DNA from 4 places in the Mesorhizobium sp. B2-8-3 genome. Region 1 is predicted to be linked to each of the others. Evidence: riboswitches for the same ligand, from Rfam matches in the RefSeq annotation. Region 1 holds a riboswitch; each other region holds the start of a gene.

Region 1 (4,203 bases):
CCCTTGTCCTGGAAAGCGATGAGCTCCGTGCCGCGCTCCACCTCGACGCCGGCGCGCTCCAGATGCGTGATCAGCACGCGCTCGTGGATGTCCTGCGGCAGCGCGAAGGCGAAGGAATAGGGGCTGATGCCGCGGCCGAAATCGGCGAGCGGGAGTCTCGCGGCGACGCCTGCCGGCGTATGCACGGTGAGCTGTTCGATCTTCACGCCCGCGGCAAGCACGTCGTCGACGATGCCGATCTGGCGGTGGAATTCCAGCGTGCGCGCCTGGACGGCCAGCGCGCGCGAGGTTTCGCCGGGAGCGGCGGCCTTGTCGAAGATGCGCACCGGAACGCCGAGCTTGGTCAACCAGAGCGCGAGCGTCAGCCCGGTCGGGCCGGCGCCGGCGATGAGGACCTTGGTCTTTGACATGGTCATTTTCCTTCTCCCTCAACGATACGGACTTTTTCGTGTTCCCGCAGCCGGTTAACGCCGGCAGTGACGACCCGGTCGCCCTTGGTGAGCCCGGCACTGACGACTACGCGGTCGGTCTCGTAGCGGGCGATGGTGACCGGCTTGAGCTCGACAGCCGACGAGGCCGACACCACCCAGACGGCGGGCTTGCCTTCCTTGTCGAACAGCGCGCTGCCCGGCAGCAGCACGACAGGCGCGCCGGCGATCTCGACGCGGCCGGCGACACTTGCGCCGAAGCGCATCTCGTCAGGCGCATTCTCAAGCGAAACCTTCACCTGGAAGGTGCGGGTGGCGGCGTCGGCCATCGGCGCTATCTCGCGCACAGTGCCGGCGGTCGAGACCGCCGGATTGCTGAGCAGCGAGACGGTGACGGCGGGTATCTTTCGACCGCGCCGGTCGCTGGTAAAGGCTGCTTCCGCGATAGAGAACACCGCGTCGCGGCTCTCCGGATCGGCGACGCGTACCACCATCTGCCCAACATTGACCGATTGGCCGGCCTCGGCGCCGGTGGCGGTGACGATGCCGTCGAATTCGGCCCGGAGCTCGGTGTAACCGAGCTGGTCCTTGGCCATCGCGAAGGCGATGTTCGCCGATTTCAGCTTGGCCTCGGCCGAGCGCAGATTCTTTAGCGTCGCGTCATGGTTGGCGCGTGTCGTGAAACCCTTGGCGAGCAGCGCGCTGATACGCGCTTCGGCGGCGCTGGCTTCCACCAGCACGGCCTCGGCCGCTGTCACATCGGCTTCCGCGCTGGCCAGCCGGTTTCGATAATCCTGGTCGTCGACCCGGGCGAGCACCTCGCCCTTCTTCACCGTGGCGCCGACCTCGGCGGTGCGCTGGATGAGCTTGCCGGAAACGCGAAAACCGAGATCGCTCTCCAGCCTCGGCTTGATCTCGCCGATGGCGACGCGGTTATCCGCGACGGGTTCCGGCGAGACCGAAACTGCCTTGACCAGCTTGGTTTCGGGCGTGCCCGGCGCGACGTTCGATGCTTCGCTTCTGGCGCCGTGCCAGACCATCACGGCACCGCAAGCGAGCGCGGCGATGGAGCCGGCGACAAGGCGGCGCCTGAGCGGCTTGTTGTGCCCAAGAGGACTGTTGTGAAAACGTGCGGCAATCATGTCGTCTCCGTGCCCAAGGTTGCGGCCGCGCTTGGGAGGACGCGGCGGTCGGGAAAACTGCGTTGGCTGGCAGGGGATCGAGGCGTTGCAACCTGTCTTTCGCCAGCCCGATCTTTTTGCGATTTCGGCTCCGGCAAATCCCGAACGGTTTCTGAAAATTTTCCGATGTTTGGGTGAGACGGCGCGAGGAGGGATTGACTGCTACGCATTCGTTGGTGTGTAACGTTATTACATATCATAACGAGAATCGAACCACGAATGCATTTCTCCAGGCAGGTCGCTTCACGCGGTGATGAACGCGCGCAGAAGCCGTTGCGACTCGCGCGCGGACAACCTACGATGGCTGCGTCATGGTCCCCGAGCCGCAAGGCGAGGGGTGAAAAAGGGAACACGGTGAGATCCGGTCTGGATCGAACCCGTGGCTGCCCCCGCAACTGTGAGCGGCGAGCTCCATCCGAAACGCCACTGGCCGGCAAGGCTGGGAAGGCGGATGGCGCAACGACCCGCGAGCCAGGAGACCTGCCATCGACATGAGTTGACCGGACGGGGTGTGCCGGGAGGAGACGCGAGCACCGGTCTTGTCGGCCGGCTCGTCCAGCATCCTTCCGTCGCCATTTTGGAAAGTGACGGAAATGTTGGACGCCTCGAGAGCAATTTCAGGAAAAGTGTGTAGCGGTTTTCCGTCTGGAATTGTGTCAAAACAAAGAGATAGAGCGGTTCGCCGTTTCCGTGAAACGGTGAAACGCTCGAGCCATCGCATCATCGTCTGTTCTTTGTGCCGCGATACCGTGACTGGGCTGAGGTCCGGCGAGGGTTTGTGCGCCGACCTGCGCTCCAGGCTTTCCTTGCAGCCGGCGCCTTCCTTTGCCATCGAGACCATCGACTGCATGGCGGGTTGCGCGCGGCCGCTCACCGTGGCCTTCATGGCGCAAGGCAAAGCCACCTATCTCTTCGGTTCCATCGACAGGGGCACCGACGCCGGCGCGCTGGTCGAATTTGCCAGGCTCTATGCCTCGCTGCCCGACGGTTGGTGCAATTCCGGCCAGCGCCCGGCAAGGCTCGCCGGCAAGATACTGGCGCGCATCCCCGCCGCGGGTAAGGCCAGGGAGCAAGTCCGGTGAGCGTGCCCCTGCTTGAAGCCCGCGATCTGGGCGCCACGGCAAACGGCCGGACGCTGGTCGAGGATGTCAGCCTGTCGCTGGCGGCGGGTGAGCGCCTCGCCATCATCGGCCCGAACGGCGCCGGCAAGACGACCCTGCTGCGCATGTTGTGCGGGGCGTTGTCGCCGAGCCACGGCGAGGTTCGCCTGGCCGGCCGCCGGCTGGACAGGATCACCGCCGCCGAGCGGGCGCTCAGCATCGCCGTGGTCGGCCAGACGGACCAGCCGGATCCACGGCTGGCGCTCATCGACTATGTCGAGCTTGGCCGCGTCCCGCATGCCGGCCTGAGGCGCCGGCACGACGACCGCGACATCGTCGTCGAAGCACTGCGCCGGACCGGGCTCTTGCCACTGCTCGCGCGCAGCATCGGCTCGCTCTCCGGCGGCGAGCGCCAGCGCGCGCAGCTCGCCCGTGCCATCGCGCAAGAGCCGAAGATCCTGTTCCTCGACGAGCCGACCAACCACCTTGACCCGCGCGCCCGCGCAGAACTGCTCGAACTGGTGGCCGAATTCAGCATGACCGTGGTCGCCGTGCTGCACGATCTCGCCTTGGTGGCGCCCTTCGCCACCAACGTCGCGGTGATGAGCAACGCCCGGCTGCACGCGCTGGCACCGCCGCGCGAGGCGCTGGCGCAGCCGCATATCCGCGAGGTTTTCGGCATCGACGTGCTGCGCCTGCGGCACCCGACCGAGGACCGCGAGCTCACCGTCTTCGAGCTGCCCACGCGCGCTTCCTCGCCATCCTGAACCTGCCCAACCCAAACAAGGAGCACCATCCCGTGAAACGCCTCGCTTTGTCGTTTGCCTTCTCGCTTCTCGCCTCGGCCGCCTTCGCCTTCCCGGTCACCGTCGACAGCTGCGGCAAGGCGCTCACTTTCGATGCACCGCCAAAACGCGCCGTCATCCAGGACCTCAACATGGCCGAGATGGCCTTCGCGCTGAAGCTGCAGCCGTCGATCGTCGGGCTTACCGGCATCACCGGCTGGTACAAGGTCGGCCCCGAGTTCAAGGCGGAGCAAGGCTCCATCCCGGAGCTGGCGCCAAAATATCCGACGCTGGAAAACCTCGTCGCCGTGCAGCCGGATTTCTTCTTCGCCGGCTGGTATTACGGCATGAAGCCGGGCGGCGAGGTCACGCCCGACACGCTCGCCCCGCACGGCATCAAGACGCTGGTGCTGACCGAAAGCTGCGTCCATCTCGACAAGAACCGGCCCGTCGCCTCGATGGACTTGCTCTATGGCGACGTCGAGAAGCTCGGCAAGATCTTCGGCAAGGAGACGGAGGCCGAAAAGCTGGTCGCCGGCTGGAAGGCCGAGCTTGCCGATATCACCGCCAAGGTCGGCGACCGCAAGGGCACGCGCGTGTTCCTCTACGATTCCGGCGAGGACAAGCCCTTCACCGCCGGCAAGTTCGCCATTCCCAACGCCATGATCGCAGCCGCCGGCGGCGAAAACATCATGGCCGACATGGAGAC
Region 2 (4,203 bases), on a different contig from region 1:
AGCATTTCGTCGATGAATGCACCAGCTATATCGAAATGGCGCTGGAGCCGGAAATCCAGCGCATCATGTTCCGCGACGGTCCGGCGGTGCTCGGCGACCCGGCGCAGTGGCCGAATGCCAGCGCTTGCATCGCCTCGATGACCGACCATCTGACGAAGCTGCAGGACGAGGGGGTGGTCGTTCCAGAGCTTGATCCCGAGACCACCTCACGGCTGATCAATGGCGCCAGCAGCCAGGCCGCGCAGCGCATCGCCAATTCGAAGGATCCCGAAGCGACGTCGAAGAAGGCGATCGCGGCATTCAAGCAACTGCTCGAAGGCTTGCGCAAGAGGGTTGACGGCACGCTTGGGTAACCAAGCCACCGGGTTGTGCACCGCTTTCCGGCCGCCGCAACCCCGCCGCGATTGACAATCAATGGGGCGAGCGCATCCTCCACCGCCAACTCTTACAGCGCCGCGCGTTCTTTGAACGCGCAAAGGACGCTGTAAAAACTTTGATTCAGCGCATGGCCCTTCCCAAAAATCGATTCCGATTTTCGGGATCATGCGCGGGGGTGTGGAGAGTCGGGGCATGTGGGACTTCAGCATCGCCAGGTCGGTGTCCATCATGATGCGGACATGGCCGTTCATCGTCTTTCGCATGATCGTCTATTTCGGCATCACGGTTGCCTACATCATGGCGACTGGGACGGGGGCCAGCGTCGGCTACGGCGTCGGCCACATCTCGACCGATCCCGACGGGCCGATGTCCTTCGCTCTGTGGGGCGGCGTGGTCGGCTTCGGCGTCGTGTCGATCGCCGTCTACTGGATCCGCGAATACATCCTCTACGTGCTGAAGGCGGGCCATATCGCCGTCATGGTGCATCTGATCGACGGCCACGATGTCCCTGACGGCCAGAACCAGATCGCCTATGCCAAGGAAGTGGTCACCCAGCGTTTCGCCGAGGCCAACATCCTTTTCGTCGTCGACCAGTTGGTCAAGGGCGCCATCCGCGCCATCACCGGCCTGATCGGCGGCATAGCCGCCTTCCTGCCGATCCCGGGCCTGAGCGGCCTGGTCGGCTTCATCAACACCGTCATCCGTATCTCGCTGACCTATGTCGACGAGATCATCCTCGGCTACAACATCCGCATCAATTCGAACTCGCCCTTCGAGACGGCCAGGCAAGGCGTCGTCCTCTACGCCCAGAACGGCAAGCACATGGTCAAGAACGCCGTCTGGCTGGCGGCGATCATGTGGGGCGTGTCCTTCGTCATCTTCCTGTTGATGCTGGCGCCCGCGGCCGCGATCCTCTGGGTCATGCCGGGCCAGCTTGCCGGCTGGGCTTTCGTGCTGGCCATCGTCTTTGCCTGGGCCTTCAAGGCGGCCTTCATCGAGCCCTTCGCCATTGCCTCGCTGATGCAGGTCTATTTCGAAGCCATCGAGGGCCAGGTGCCCAATCCCGAATGGGACCACCGGCTGGCCGAGGCCTCGTCCAAGTTCGGGGAACTGCGCGACAAGGCGCTGGGCTCTTTCGGCGGCGGCTCGCGCTGGGATACCCCGAGAGCCGCCTGATCATGGCTTTGATGGGCCGCCAAGCCTGGCGATTGCCGATTTGAGCGGCGCCTCGCCGGCGCCGCGGAAAGTCTCGCTCATCACCAGCTCCGGCAGCGGCAGGCGCTTGCCCCAGCCATGCGCCTCGAGATCGGGCTTCGGCGCGAAGGCAGAGACGCGGCCGACGCAGAGATAGGCGATCGGCGTCACATGTTCCGGGATCGACAAGAGCTGCTTCAGCGCTTCCGTCTCGATGATGCTGACCCAGCCGACGCCGACACCCTCGGCCCGCGCCGCCAGCCAGAAATTCTGCACCGCGCAGACGGTGCTGTAGAGATCCATCTCCGGATTGTGCCAACGCCCGAGCGGCGAGTCCTTCGACCGCTGCCGGTCGCAGGTGATGCAGAGATTGAGCGCGCTTTCGCAGATGCCCTCGAGCTTCAGCTTGCGGTAAAGCGCCTGCCGTTCCGCCTCGATCGCCGGCAGCTCCTGCTCGCGCGCGGCGAGGAACAGGTCGCGCACCTGCTGACGCCTGCCTGGATCGCGGATGACGATGAAGTTCCACGGCTGCATGTAGCCGACCGACGGCGCATGATGCGCGGCGGTGATGAGCCGCGCCAACACGCTGTCGTCGAGATCGTCGGGGATAAAATGGCTGCGCACGTCACGCCTGGTGAACATCGCCCGATAGACCGCGTCGCGCGCCAATTGGTCAAAGTCGTCGCCGCTCGCGGCGATCGCTGCTGCCGTCATCGCTTTTCCCCTTGCGACAAGCAGTCCCCCGCCTGACCAAGCGGAAAACCATGTCTGCCGGGCCGGTCTTCTGGCTCGGGATCCTCCCGCATCCGGCGCCTTCCCGTCATCGACAGTGGCTTTGCCGGCGCGGTCCCCCTCACAGCGTTGGGCACGCCACGGAGTTCAACCGTGTTCCCGATTCTCCCGCGTCGCGGGCACCAGGCAGCGAAGAACCTTACCGCGAAGCTTGCGCCGCGCCAATGGCGCCAGCGACATGGGCTGGCGCAATTTTCCCCAGCCATTCGGCTTTCAAACATGGTCATCCGCGCCGCCGGTGCCTAGATTAGGCGCCATGGACACCCGTCTCTACACGCACCCGATCTTTCTGGAACACCTCACGCCGCCCGGCCATCCCGAGCGGCCTGACCGCCTGCGCGCCATCGAACGCGTGCTCGACGACGAGGCTTTTTCGGCGCTCGACCGCGTCAAGGCGCCCGAAGGCGACGAGAAAACGATCCTCTATGCGCATCCCGAGGATTTCGTCGAGCGCGTGCGCGCGGCGATCCCTGAGAACGGCATCGTCTCGATCGACGCCGATACCAGCGCCAGCCCGAAAAGCTGGCAGGCCGTGGTGACGGCGATCGGCGGCGCCAACGCGGCGGTGGACGACGTCTTCGAGGGCCGTGCCGCCAACGTCTTCGTCGCCGCCCGTCCGCCGGGTCACCACGCCGAAAAGACCACCGCGATGGGCTTCTGCCTGTTCAACACGGCCGCGATCGCCGCCCGCTACGCGCAGAAGAAGCATCAGGCCGAGCGCGTCGCCATCGTCGACTGGGACGTCCACCACGGCAACGGCACACAGGACATTTTTTGGGACGACCCGTCGGTTCTCTATTGCTCGACGCACCAGATGCCGCTTTATCCCGGTACCGGAGCGAAAAGCGAAACCGGCGCCGGCAACATCGTCAATGCGCCGCTCGCGCCGCAGACCGGCAGCGACCTGTTCCGCGATGCCTTCCTGTCGCGCGTGCTGCCCTCGATCGATGCGTTCGCGCCGGACCTGATCATCATTTCAGCCGGCTTCGACGCGCACCACCGCGATCCGCTCGCGGAGATCAACCTGACCGAGGATGATTTCGACTGGGCGACCGGGCAATTGATGGAGCGCGCCGGCCGCCACAGCTCCAACAGGCTCGTCAGCCTGCTGGAAGGCGGCTACGATCTGCAGGGACTGGCATTTTCAGTCGCCGCCCATGTCGGGCGGCTGATGAAGGGATAGGCTATGGCATTGGAAGGCAATGAGGACGTCAAGGCGATGAGCTTCGAACAGGCGCTCGACGCGCTGGAGAAGATCGTCGATGATCTTGAGCGCGGCGACGTCCCGCTCGACCAGTCGATCAAGATCTACGAGCGCGGCGAAGCGCTGAAGGCGCATTGCGACCGGCTGCTGAAAGCGGCCGAGGACAAGGTCGAGAAGATCAGGCTGTCGCGCGACGGCAAGCCGGTAGGAACGGAGCCGCTCGACGCAGAGTAACGACGCAGAGTAATTTGGACGACGGTGAGGCAGACAAAGCAGGTAAGGAGTTCAAGCTATGTGCCGCAACATCAAGACCCTGGCCAATTTCGAGCCGCCGGCGACCAATGACGAAGTGCATGACGCAGCGCTGCAATTCGTGCGCAAACTGAGCGGCTCGACCAAGCCCTCCAAGCGCAACGAGCATGCCTTCCACCATGCGGTCGAGGCGATCACAGCTGTCGCGCGCGAATTGATCGATTCGCTCGAAACCAACCAGGAACCGCGCAATCGCGAGGAAGAAGCTGCCAAGGCGAAGGCCAGGTCGGCGCTGCGTTTCGCCTGAGGATCCGACATGAGCTTCTTTCCGGGAAACGATCCTGAACCGGGCGATGCCTTCGCCTGCGACCAGATCGAACTGA
Region 3 (4,203 bases), on a different contig from region 1:
GCCTGAACTGTCGTTCAATCCCATTCCAGCGCTCCTTTTTTCCATTCATAGGCAAAGCCGATGGTCAGCACCGCCAGGAACACCATCATCGACCAGAAGCCGAGCATGCCGACCTTGGAGAAGGAGACCGCCCACGGGAACAGGAAGGCGACCTCGAGATCGAAGATGATGAACAGAATCGACACCAGGTAGAAGCGGATGTCGAATTTCATACGGGCGTCGTCAAACGAGTTGAAGCCGCATTCATAGGCGGAAAGCTTCTCCGGGTCGGGATTGCGGTAGGCCACCAGGAACGGCGCTATGAGCAGCGCAAGGCCGACGACCAGCGCCACGGCGATGAACAGGACGATCGGCAGATATGAACTCAGGAGTGCGCTCATGCGGCGGCTTTCCTTAGGCGGGCAGTTCACTTTGATTACAGCAACGAACTCTAATGCGGAAGCGTGACAGTTTAACCGCTGAACCGTTTTAAGAGGCCCATGCTGCAACGCGGCGAGGGTTAGCGCAGCGGTTTCGGTGACGCAAGTCAAACCTTGTTCAATTCGCGGCCTGGACGCCTTATCGGAAGAAACTGGTCCGATCCGCTCCTGTTTGATTTCCTTCGATTTTTACTCCACTTTTCTCTCCTGACATATCTCCCGCCATTTGCCTGCTAGCATGGCCGGAATCACCGGCTAAAAATCCGGCAAATGATCAGGGCAAGGCGCCTCGATGAAGGACAAGATTTCGCTGGCCATGGCGAGGCGCATTGCGCTCGGAGCACAGGGGTTCAACGACCCTAGGCCCGGCGGCGTTCCGGATCGCCGCCACCTTGCGCGCGTGCTTTCACGAACCGGCCTGTTGCAGATCGATTCCGTCAGCGCTGTGGTGCGCGCTCATTATATGCCGCTCTATTCTCGCCTCGGCCCCTACCCGCTTGCGCTGCTCGACAACGCCGCGGTCACCCGCAAGCGCGCGGTCTTTGAGTATTGGGCGCATGAGGCGTCGTTCCTGCCTGTCGAAACCTACCCTTTGATGCGCTGGCGCATGCTGCGCGCCGAGCAGGGCGACGAGATGTATCTCGGCCTGGCGAAATGGGGCCGGGAGCGCAAGGCGATGATCGACGAGATCTATGCGCAGGTCGCCGAACGCGGCCCGATCGCCGCGTCCGACATCGAAGGCCACAAGGGCAATGGCGGCTGGTGGGGCTGGAGCGAGGCCAAGCACGCTTTCGAATGGCTGTTCTGGGCCGGACGCATCACCACTGCCTACCGGCGCGGCTTCGAACGCTATTACGACCTGCCCGAGCGCGTTTTGCCGCAGGCCGTGCTCGACCTGCCGGTGCCCTCGGTCGAGGACGCGCATCGCGAATTGCTGCGCATCTCGGCCCGCGCCCATGGCATCGCCACCTATGGCGACCTTCGCGACTATTTTCGTCTCGCGCCGGGCGATACGAAAGACCGCATCGAGGAACTGGTCGAAGCGGGCGAACTGCTGCCTGTGAAGGTCGAGAGCTGGGACAAGACCGCCTATCTCCACAAGGACGCCCGCTTTCCACGCCGAATAGAGGCCCGCGCCCTGCTCGCCCCCTTCGATCCCGTCGTCTTCGAGCGCACCCGGACGGAAAAACTCTTCGGCTTCCGCTACCGCATCGAGCTCTACACGCCGGCCGAAAAGCGCCAATACGGCTACTACGTGCTGCCCTTCCTGCTTGGCGACCGCATCGTCGCCCGTGTCGATCTGCGAGCCGATCGGCCGGCGAGCGTGCTGCGCGTCCATGCTGCCTATGCCGAAACCGGTGCTCCCGCCGAAACGGCGGCCCAACTCTTCGACGAATTGAAGCAGATGCAGGCATGGCTCGGCCTGGAGGCGATCGAAGTGACGCCGGCCGGCGACCTCGGGCCGGCGCTGGCCGACATCGCGGTGTCGTAGCCGTGCGTTGACAGGCACCCGGCCGTAAGCCTAAATCCTGACCCAGACGGTCTTCTCCCGGCAAAGGGAGGAGCCAAGAGGGAATGCGGTGCGGGCCAACGCCCAAATCCGCGGCTGTCCCCGCAACTGTAAGCGACGAGCCCCGGCCGAAAACCACTGGGATGTTCCCGGGAAGGCGGCCTTCAAGGCGACGACTCGCGAGCCAGGAGACCTGCCGTCTGAGACTTTAAGTATCCGAATGCCCGGCGGGTTTTCCGGGCAAGGAGCCTGGTTTTGGATCGCAACGGCAGTTTCCCGGCAAATAGTGCGGATATTTCGTCCGAGCCCGACGCGCTGGCCGGCGTGACCGTCATCGTCTGCTCCTCCTGCCGCGACGAAACCGGCTCGGACGCCCATCCGCGTGCCGGCGCGCTGCTGGCTGAAGACACGCGCCGTGCCGCCTCCGGTGAAAACGTCCGCATCCGCACCGTCGAATGCCTCGGCAATTGCAAGCGCCGGCTGAGCGCCGCGCTGCTGCGCGACGGCTGCTGGAGCTATGTCTTCGGCGATCTGACCGCGACCAGCGGCGCCGACCTCATCGCCGGCGCAAAGCTCTTCGCCATCTCGACCGACGGCCTGATCCCCTGGCGCGGCCGGCCCGATTCTCTCAAGCGCGGCCTGGTTGCCCGCATCCCTCCCCTCGACATGCTGAAGGACTGACCATGAACGCTTCCGTTTCCCGTGTTCCCTGTACCGTCGTCACCGGCTTCCTCGGCGCCGGCAAGACGACGCTGATTCGCAACCTGCTCGAGAACGCCAAGGGCAAGCGGCTGGCGATCATCGTCAACGAGTTCGGTGATGTCGGCATCGACGGCGATATCCTGAAAGGCTGCGGCGTCGACACATGCCCGGAGGAAAACATCGTCGAGCTCGCCAATGGCTGCATCTGCTGCACCGTGGCCGACGATTTCGTGCCGGCGCTCGACCAGATCCTGTCGCTCAATCCCAAGGTTGACCACATCCTGATCGAAACCTCCGGCCTCGCTCTGCCGAAGCCGCTGGTCCAGGCCTTCCAGTGGCCGACGGTCAAGAGCCGCGTCACGGTCGACGGGGTCGTCGCCGTGGTTGATGGTCCGGCGCTGGCCGACGGCCGCGTCGCTTCCGACATGGATGCCCTGCAGGCCCAGCGCGCCGCGGACGTGACGCTCGACCATGACGATCCGGTCGAAGAGGTATTCGAGGACCAGATTGCCTGCGCCGACCTGATCATCCTGTCGAAGAGCGACCTGATGGATGCGGCCGGATCGCAGCGCGCCAACGCCGTCATCGGCAAGCACGTCGCGCGCGCCGTGAAGATCGTTCCGACCGCGCAAGGCAAGGTCGACCCGTCGGTGCTGCTCGGTCTCGGCCTCGCCGTCGAGGACGACATCGAGAACCGCAAGACCCATCACGACGACGAGCTCGACCATGAGCACGACGATTTCGATTCCTTCGTCATCGACATCCCTTCGGTCGCCAACCCCGATGAGCTGGCCGAGCGCGTCGCCCTTGCCGCCGAGCAGGAAAACGTGCTGCGCGTCAAAGGCTTCGTCGAGGTCGGCGGCAAGCCGATGCGGCTCCTGCTCCAGGCTGTCGGCCCGCGCGTCAATCATTATTACGACCGCGCCTGGACGGCCGAGGACGACCGCCGTTCGCGGCTCGTCGTCATCGGCCTCAAGGGGCTGAACCGCCCGGCGATCGAGCGTATCCTCGCCGGCTGAGGCAAAGACCAAAAAGCGATGCATATCCTCACCACGACATCCGCTTCGCTCGACGATCTCGCCGAGCCGGTCGACCTCAGGCAGACGCCTGCGGATGTGGTGGCCCTGTCCTTCACCGACAGCGACCTCGCCGGTCTGGCCGCCGCCTGGAAGGCCGATGCCGCGCGGCTGCCCGCGATGCGGCTTGCGGCGCTGCGCGACCTTCGCCACCCGATGTCGGTGGATCTTTGGATCGACAGCGTCGCCCGCCACGCCAAGGTCGTCCTGGTGCGCATCCTCGGCGGCTATGAGTGGTGGCGCTATGGCTGCGACCAGCTCGCCGCGGTCGCGCGCGAGCGCGGCATCAAGCTGGCGCTGCTGCCCGGCGAAAGCCATGACGAGGACCAGCGGCTGATCGAAGGCTCGACGCTGCCGCGTGCCGAGCTCGACGCGCTGCTCGGCTATTTCCGCGAAGGCGGGCCGGCCAATATGGCGGCGCTGGTGCAAAGGCTGGCAAAGCTTGCGGGGGCTGAGGCGGCCGTGGTTGATGCGGTCAGTGTGCCGAAGGCGGGGT
Region 4 (4,203 bases), on a different contig from region 1:
GCCTTGTCGGCCAGGATCGACGAACAGCTGGGCGAGGAACCAGATATCGCCGCATACCCAGCTCCAGGCGAAGCCGGCAATGTCCCCGTCATCTTCCGCCACCCACAGGCCGCCGGGGTCGTCCTCGAGCGAAAACAGCTGAAAGTTGGGAGGGCTCGTCGCCGCCATCGGGCCAAAGCCGTGCCGAGTGGTAAGCTCATTGATGCTGGCCACCACCAGCGCATCGGTCGCCACGAGATCATCGGCGCGAGCAGGTCTGTAAACGAGCGACATTGAACAACCTCAGCCACGGAGCGTGAGCCGCAACGCCGATCGTATCAGTTGTCCATGCCTGCCGTCTCGGGCGCCATCAGCAAGCATCGTCCGGGGTCCGAGGCCGCGTTGACCCCCGGCGTTTGCCCACCGATGGCAAGCACGATGCCGGCAAGCGCCAGCGCCACGCCCAGCGCCTGCCAGCGGCTGATGGTTTCGCCGAGCACGAGATAGCCGAGCGCCAGGGCGAAAGGCGAGGTGAGCGAGAAGAGCAGCGCCGTGATGCGCGGGCCGACCGAATAGATGGTGGCGAAATAGGTCGAGCTGGCAATGCTGATGCCGGCGAAGCTCGATCCGGCAAGCAGCCAGAACTCCCTCGCTCCGATCGTGTGCCAGCCGCCGATCGCCAACGACACCGAGCCGGTCATCACGAAGGTTGCGAGCATCTGCCAGCGGGCAAGCTGGAGCAGGGGAACGCGGCCCTTGAGCTCGCTCAGGAACATGGAGCTCAGCGCGCTGCATAAGGCGGCGGTGACGGCGAAGGCTTCGGGGGCGAACATGGCTGGCGGCTGCGAATCCGGGAACCGGACAATTGCCGATGCTTACGCCTGCGCGCAGCGCTCGGCTAGGCCGCGCGGGCGCGCGGCGTGCCGAAGATGGACCATGCGGCGGCGACGAGCGCCGCTATCGTGGCAAGCAGCACGCAGAGGCTCGGCAGGTGGAAGACCATGTCGCGCCATCTGGGCTCGACGACGGCGCCGGTGCTGAAAGACTCGCCGCTATACTGGCACAGGATCCACGACGCGCCGCTGCGCACCATGTCGGCGTCGATATCGGAGATCAGTGCTTTCGCGTTGCGTTCGGCTGAGGGCATCGTCGCCATATGGGTGAGCAGCGCCTTGGCGGTGGCGAGGTAGGCGTGGCTGCATTCGTTGAAGGGGCTCTCCTCGTCGGCGAGGCTTCCCGGCATCAGGCCCCACAGGCAATAGGTGTATTGCAGATTGCCGTGATTGTAGAGCCGCCGGAAGGTCGGGTCGGTCGCGGTCTGGTGCTGGGCGAGCTCGAGGATCTCGCCGCGGTAGCGGGCGATCACGGCCATCTGGCCGTGTGTCAGGCTCGGGATCTGGATGCCGGGAGGAGGCGGGGCGAAGGATCCGCTATGCGCTTCGGCGGGTGCTCCCGCCGTCATGATCGAAAGGGCGGTCGCCAAAAAGAAAATGGCCGCCAGGGCAAGGAACCGTGGCGGCCGACGCATCGGATTTCAGGCGAAGCGGCGGGCAGGGCTGCGCTGGTCGCGCGCCGCGACCACGCGCTCGGCAACCGCGCCGAAGCCGAGCCCGACGACGGTCCATAGCACAAGCTGGATGCCGAGCGAGGCGACGCGGAACTGCCACAGCACCGTCGCCGAGAAGTTCTCCGGTACTTCGTTGATGTCTGGCAGGGCTGCCTTCACCAGCGCGAAGACGACGAGGAAGGCCAGCCCAGCCACGATCGAGGCGTTCCAGGCGCCGAGCCGGGTCCACAGCCGCTGCGCCAGGCCGACCGCCGCCACCATCGCCGCGATCGAGACCACGATCATGATGAAGAACAATTCCGTGCGGTAGCCGATGGTCTCGGCATTGCCGACCGCGGGCGGGTTGGCCGGGTATTTGAGGCCGGGCACCACGATCACCGCCAGGAAGCCGAGCAGCGCGATGAGCGCCGAAGTGCCACGGGGCCCAAGCGAACCCAGCCGGCCATAGGCATAGGCGAAGACCAGCGAGAACAGCCCGCCGAGGGCGGCGCCATAGACCAGCACGCCGGTTGCGAGACCGATGCCGGCCTGCGTGACGCGGCTCACCATCTCGGGCTCCGGCGCCTCGCCGGCCGTCTGGGCCTGCTGTTCCTCGAAGGCGATCGCCTTGTCGACCTGCGGCTCGCCATAGACGCGGGCGAAGGCGAATGCCAGAATCCCCGCAACCAGCCCGACAAGCATGCCGCGCAGCAAAAGTTTTCCGACCATGTCGTTAACCCTCTAAGCAATTCCAGGAAAAGTGCGTAGCGGTTTTCCGTCAGGAATAGCGTTAAACCAACCCAGCAATTCCAGGAAAACTGCGTGCCGGTTTTCCGTCCGGAATCGCGTTAGACCAAAATCGAAGCGAGTTCACCGATGCTGAACCGCCTTAGTGGCAGGGGAAGCCGAGCAGGTGGCGGCCGTCATGCACGAATTCGTGCACATAGGTGCCGCGGATCAGCGACGTCGCGCCTTCTTCCGCCCCGACGAAATAGATCGCCAGCATCAACAGCAGGCCGGCGAAGATGGCCCACGGCAGAAGCTCGCGAACCGGAATCGCAACCGGACCGTAGCTGGGGGCGAAGGTGGTGTCGGACATATTGACCTCCCGTGGGATACTGCGTCCCGTTGATCGAACAATGCTGCGGAATAAGGCCTGACTTTCGGCTGGTGCCGATCACAGTGGCGCGACCGTGCCGGACTCGCACCGGCTTCCAATCCCGTATAGCGCTAAAACACTTGTCAGCACTTCGTTCGCCTGTCAACGACATGTAATGGCCAACACGGCTTCGCGCGGCCGAAATTTCACTGGACCACGGAGTTTTGGGATGCTCGCCCGCCTGACGATGATCGCAAGCGGCGCGACGCAGGCCACGCGCAAGGGTCGTTTTCCGAGTGACGAGGCGCCGGAGCCGCGAGCCTTCGAGCGTGCCGGCGCGCTGGCCGCTTCGCTGCGCCGCGCCGACCGCGTCTGGACGAGTCCGGCGCGGGCCGCGCGGCAGACGGCCGAGGCGCTCGGCCTGGCGGCGACGGTCGAGCCGCTGCTTGGCGAACAGGATTTCGGGCGCTGGGCCGGCAAAAGTTTCGAGGAGGTGCAGGCGGAGGATCCGGAAGGCATGGCGGCATGGCTTTCCGATCCGGATGCCGCACCCCATGGCGGCGAGTCGCTTGCCGCGGTGGCCTCGCGCGGCGCGGCACTGCTGGAGCGCCTGGCCGCCGAGAGCGGCCACACCATCGCGCTCACCCATGCCGTGCCGATCCGCGCCGCCATGGTGCATGTGCTGGGTGCGCCGCTCTCCTCGGTCTGGAAGATCGACATCGAGCCGCTGTCACTCACCGAGTTCCGCGGCGACGGCCGCCGCTGGGTCCTGCACGCGAGCGGGGTCATCGTCTCTGGTTGAACCCTCTGGGCATGAAAGATCCCGATGAACGCGGTCGGCCTATGAAGCTGCCGTTCCGCGTTTCAGTGATTGCTAACGGAACGGAAACGCCTCGCTGCTATGGTGCTGCCCTGTTGCGAGGAGAGCCTTGCCTGAGGAGCCCGCCGGATATGGCCAATTTTCCCGAGACCGAGCGCCGTCTTCATGCGCGCGAATTCGTGCTCAAGGAAGCCACGATCATCGCCGCCGGCGTCAGGATCGGCTGCTCGGTCAGAAATCAGCACGAGCAAGGTGCGGAATTGCGCGTCGGCGCCGATGTGGAGATCCCGGACCGCTTCCTGCTCGAGGTCCCGGCCGACGATACGGCCTATCGCGCTCTGGTGCGGTGGCGGCGCAACGACCGCGTCGGCGTGGCGCTCTACAGCAACGCGCCGAAGGACTGATGCGCAGCCGTCCCACCAATTCGTTACTTGATCCTGCCCAAGGCGATGTGCAGCCTGGCATATCGGGAACGTAACCGCCGCGAGCGCGTTCATTGCCGGACCAACAGGGATTTGCGAATGAGCAGGACAGCCGTTTGGGTGGCGCTGCTCGCCATTTACCTGTTGCAGGCCAATGGCCCATGGTGGATCTCCTGTGGTTGTGCAGGGATGAACCTCTGATCGGCTGAGGGTTCCGCCGACGAAGCGAAAGCTGCTCAGCGAAGCGCCGCCCACCCCGTCACGAGGATGAGAACAAGCGTGACCAGCGCGCCCGAGACATAGAAGATTGTCCTGACGCTGCCGCCCTTGGCGGCGT

Evidence for each region. Region 1 has a riboswitch for cobalamin ahead of FJ418_RS16860 (DUF1636 family protein). Riboswitches for the same ligand answer to the same signal wherever they lie in the genome.
Region 2: another riboswitch for cobalamin. It lies ahead of bluB (5,6-dimethylbenzimidazole synthase); the one in region 1 lies ahead of FJ418_RS16860 (DUF1636 family protein).
Region 3: another riboswitch for cobalamin. It lies ahead of FJ418_RS24935 (DUF1636 family protein); the one in region 1 lies ahead of FJ418_RS16860 (DUF1636 family protein).
Region 4: another riboswitch for cobalamin. It lies ahead of FJ418_RS17585 (CbtB domain-containing protein); the one in region 1 lies ahead of FJ418_RS16860 (DUF1636 family protein).

The regions. Positions count from the first base shown of each region.
Region 1 is NZ_VFTW01000010.1:62,490-66,692, forward strand. Features, by position in the region: gene FJ418_RS16850 (FAD-dependent monooxygenase) at 1-416, opposite strand, end outside; gene FJ418_RS16855 (efflux RND transporter periplasmic adaptor subunit) at 413-1,570, opposite strand; cobalamin riboswitch at 1,905-2,112, shown strand; gene FJ418_RS16860 (DUF1636 family protein) at 2,308-2,691, shown strand; gene FJ418_RS16865 (ABC transporter ATP-binding protein) at 2,688-3,476, shown strand; gene FJ418_RS16870 (ABC transporter substrate-binding protein) at 3,509-4,203, shown strand, end outside.
Region 2 is NZ_VFTW01000021.1:31,879-36,081, reverse strand. Features, by position in the region: gene FJ418_RS24400 (TetR/AcrR family transcriptional regulator) at 1-353, shown strand, start outside; gene FJ418_RS24395 (hypothetical protein) at 571-1,554, shown strand; gene bluB (5,6-dimethylbenzimidazole synthase) at 1,555-2,286, opposite strand; cobalamin riboswitch at 2,329-2,506, opposite strand; gene FJ418_RS24385 (histone deacetylase family protein) at 2,621-3,547, shown strand; gene FJ418_RS24380 (exodeoxyribonuclease VII small subunit) at 3,551-3,802, shown strand; gene FJ418_RS24375 (DUF2277 domain-containing protein) at 3,861-4,127, shown strand; gene FJ418_RS24370 (pirin family protein) at 4,137-4,203, shown strand, end outside.
Region 3 is NZ_VFTW01000022.1:35,825-40,027, forward strand. Features, by position in the region: gene FJ418_RS24920 (NADH-quinone oxidoreductase subunit B) at 1-24, opposite strand, end outside; gene FJ418_RS24925 (NADH-quinone oxidoreductase subunit A) at 15-380, opposite strand; gene FJ418_RS24930 (winged helix-turn-helix domain-containing protein) at 712-1,911, shown strand; cobalamin riboswitch at 1,942-2,145, shown strand; gene FJ418_RS24935 (DUF1636 family protein) at 2,185-2,610, shown strand; gene cobW (cobalamin biosynthesis protein CobW) at 2,613-3,650, shown strand; gene FJ418_RS24945 (cobaltochelatase subunit CobN) at 3,669-4,203, shown strand, end outside.
Region 4 is NZ_VFTW01000011.1:18,826-23,028, forward strand. Features, by position in the region: gene FJ418_RS17565 (GNAT family N-acetyltransferase) at 1-273, opposite strand, end outside; gene FJ418_RS17570 (DMT family transporter) at 318-812, opposite strand; gene FJ418_RS17575 (hypothetical protein) at 878-1,462, opposite strand; gene FJ418_RS17580 (CbtA family protein) at 1,514-2,254, opposite strand; gene FJ418_RS17585 (CbtB domain-containing protein) at 2,415-2,624, opposite strand; adenosylcobalamin (AdoCbl) riboswitch at 2,625-2,768, opposite strand; gene FJ418_RS17590 (histidine phosphatase family protein) at 2,854-3,426, shown strand; gene FJ418_RS17595 (PilZ domain-containing protein) at 3,576-3,848, shown strand; gene FJ418_RS17600 (MAPEG family protein) at 4,103-4,203, opposite strand, start outside.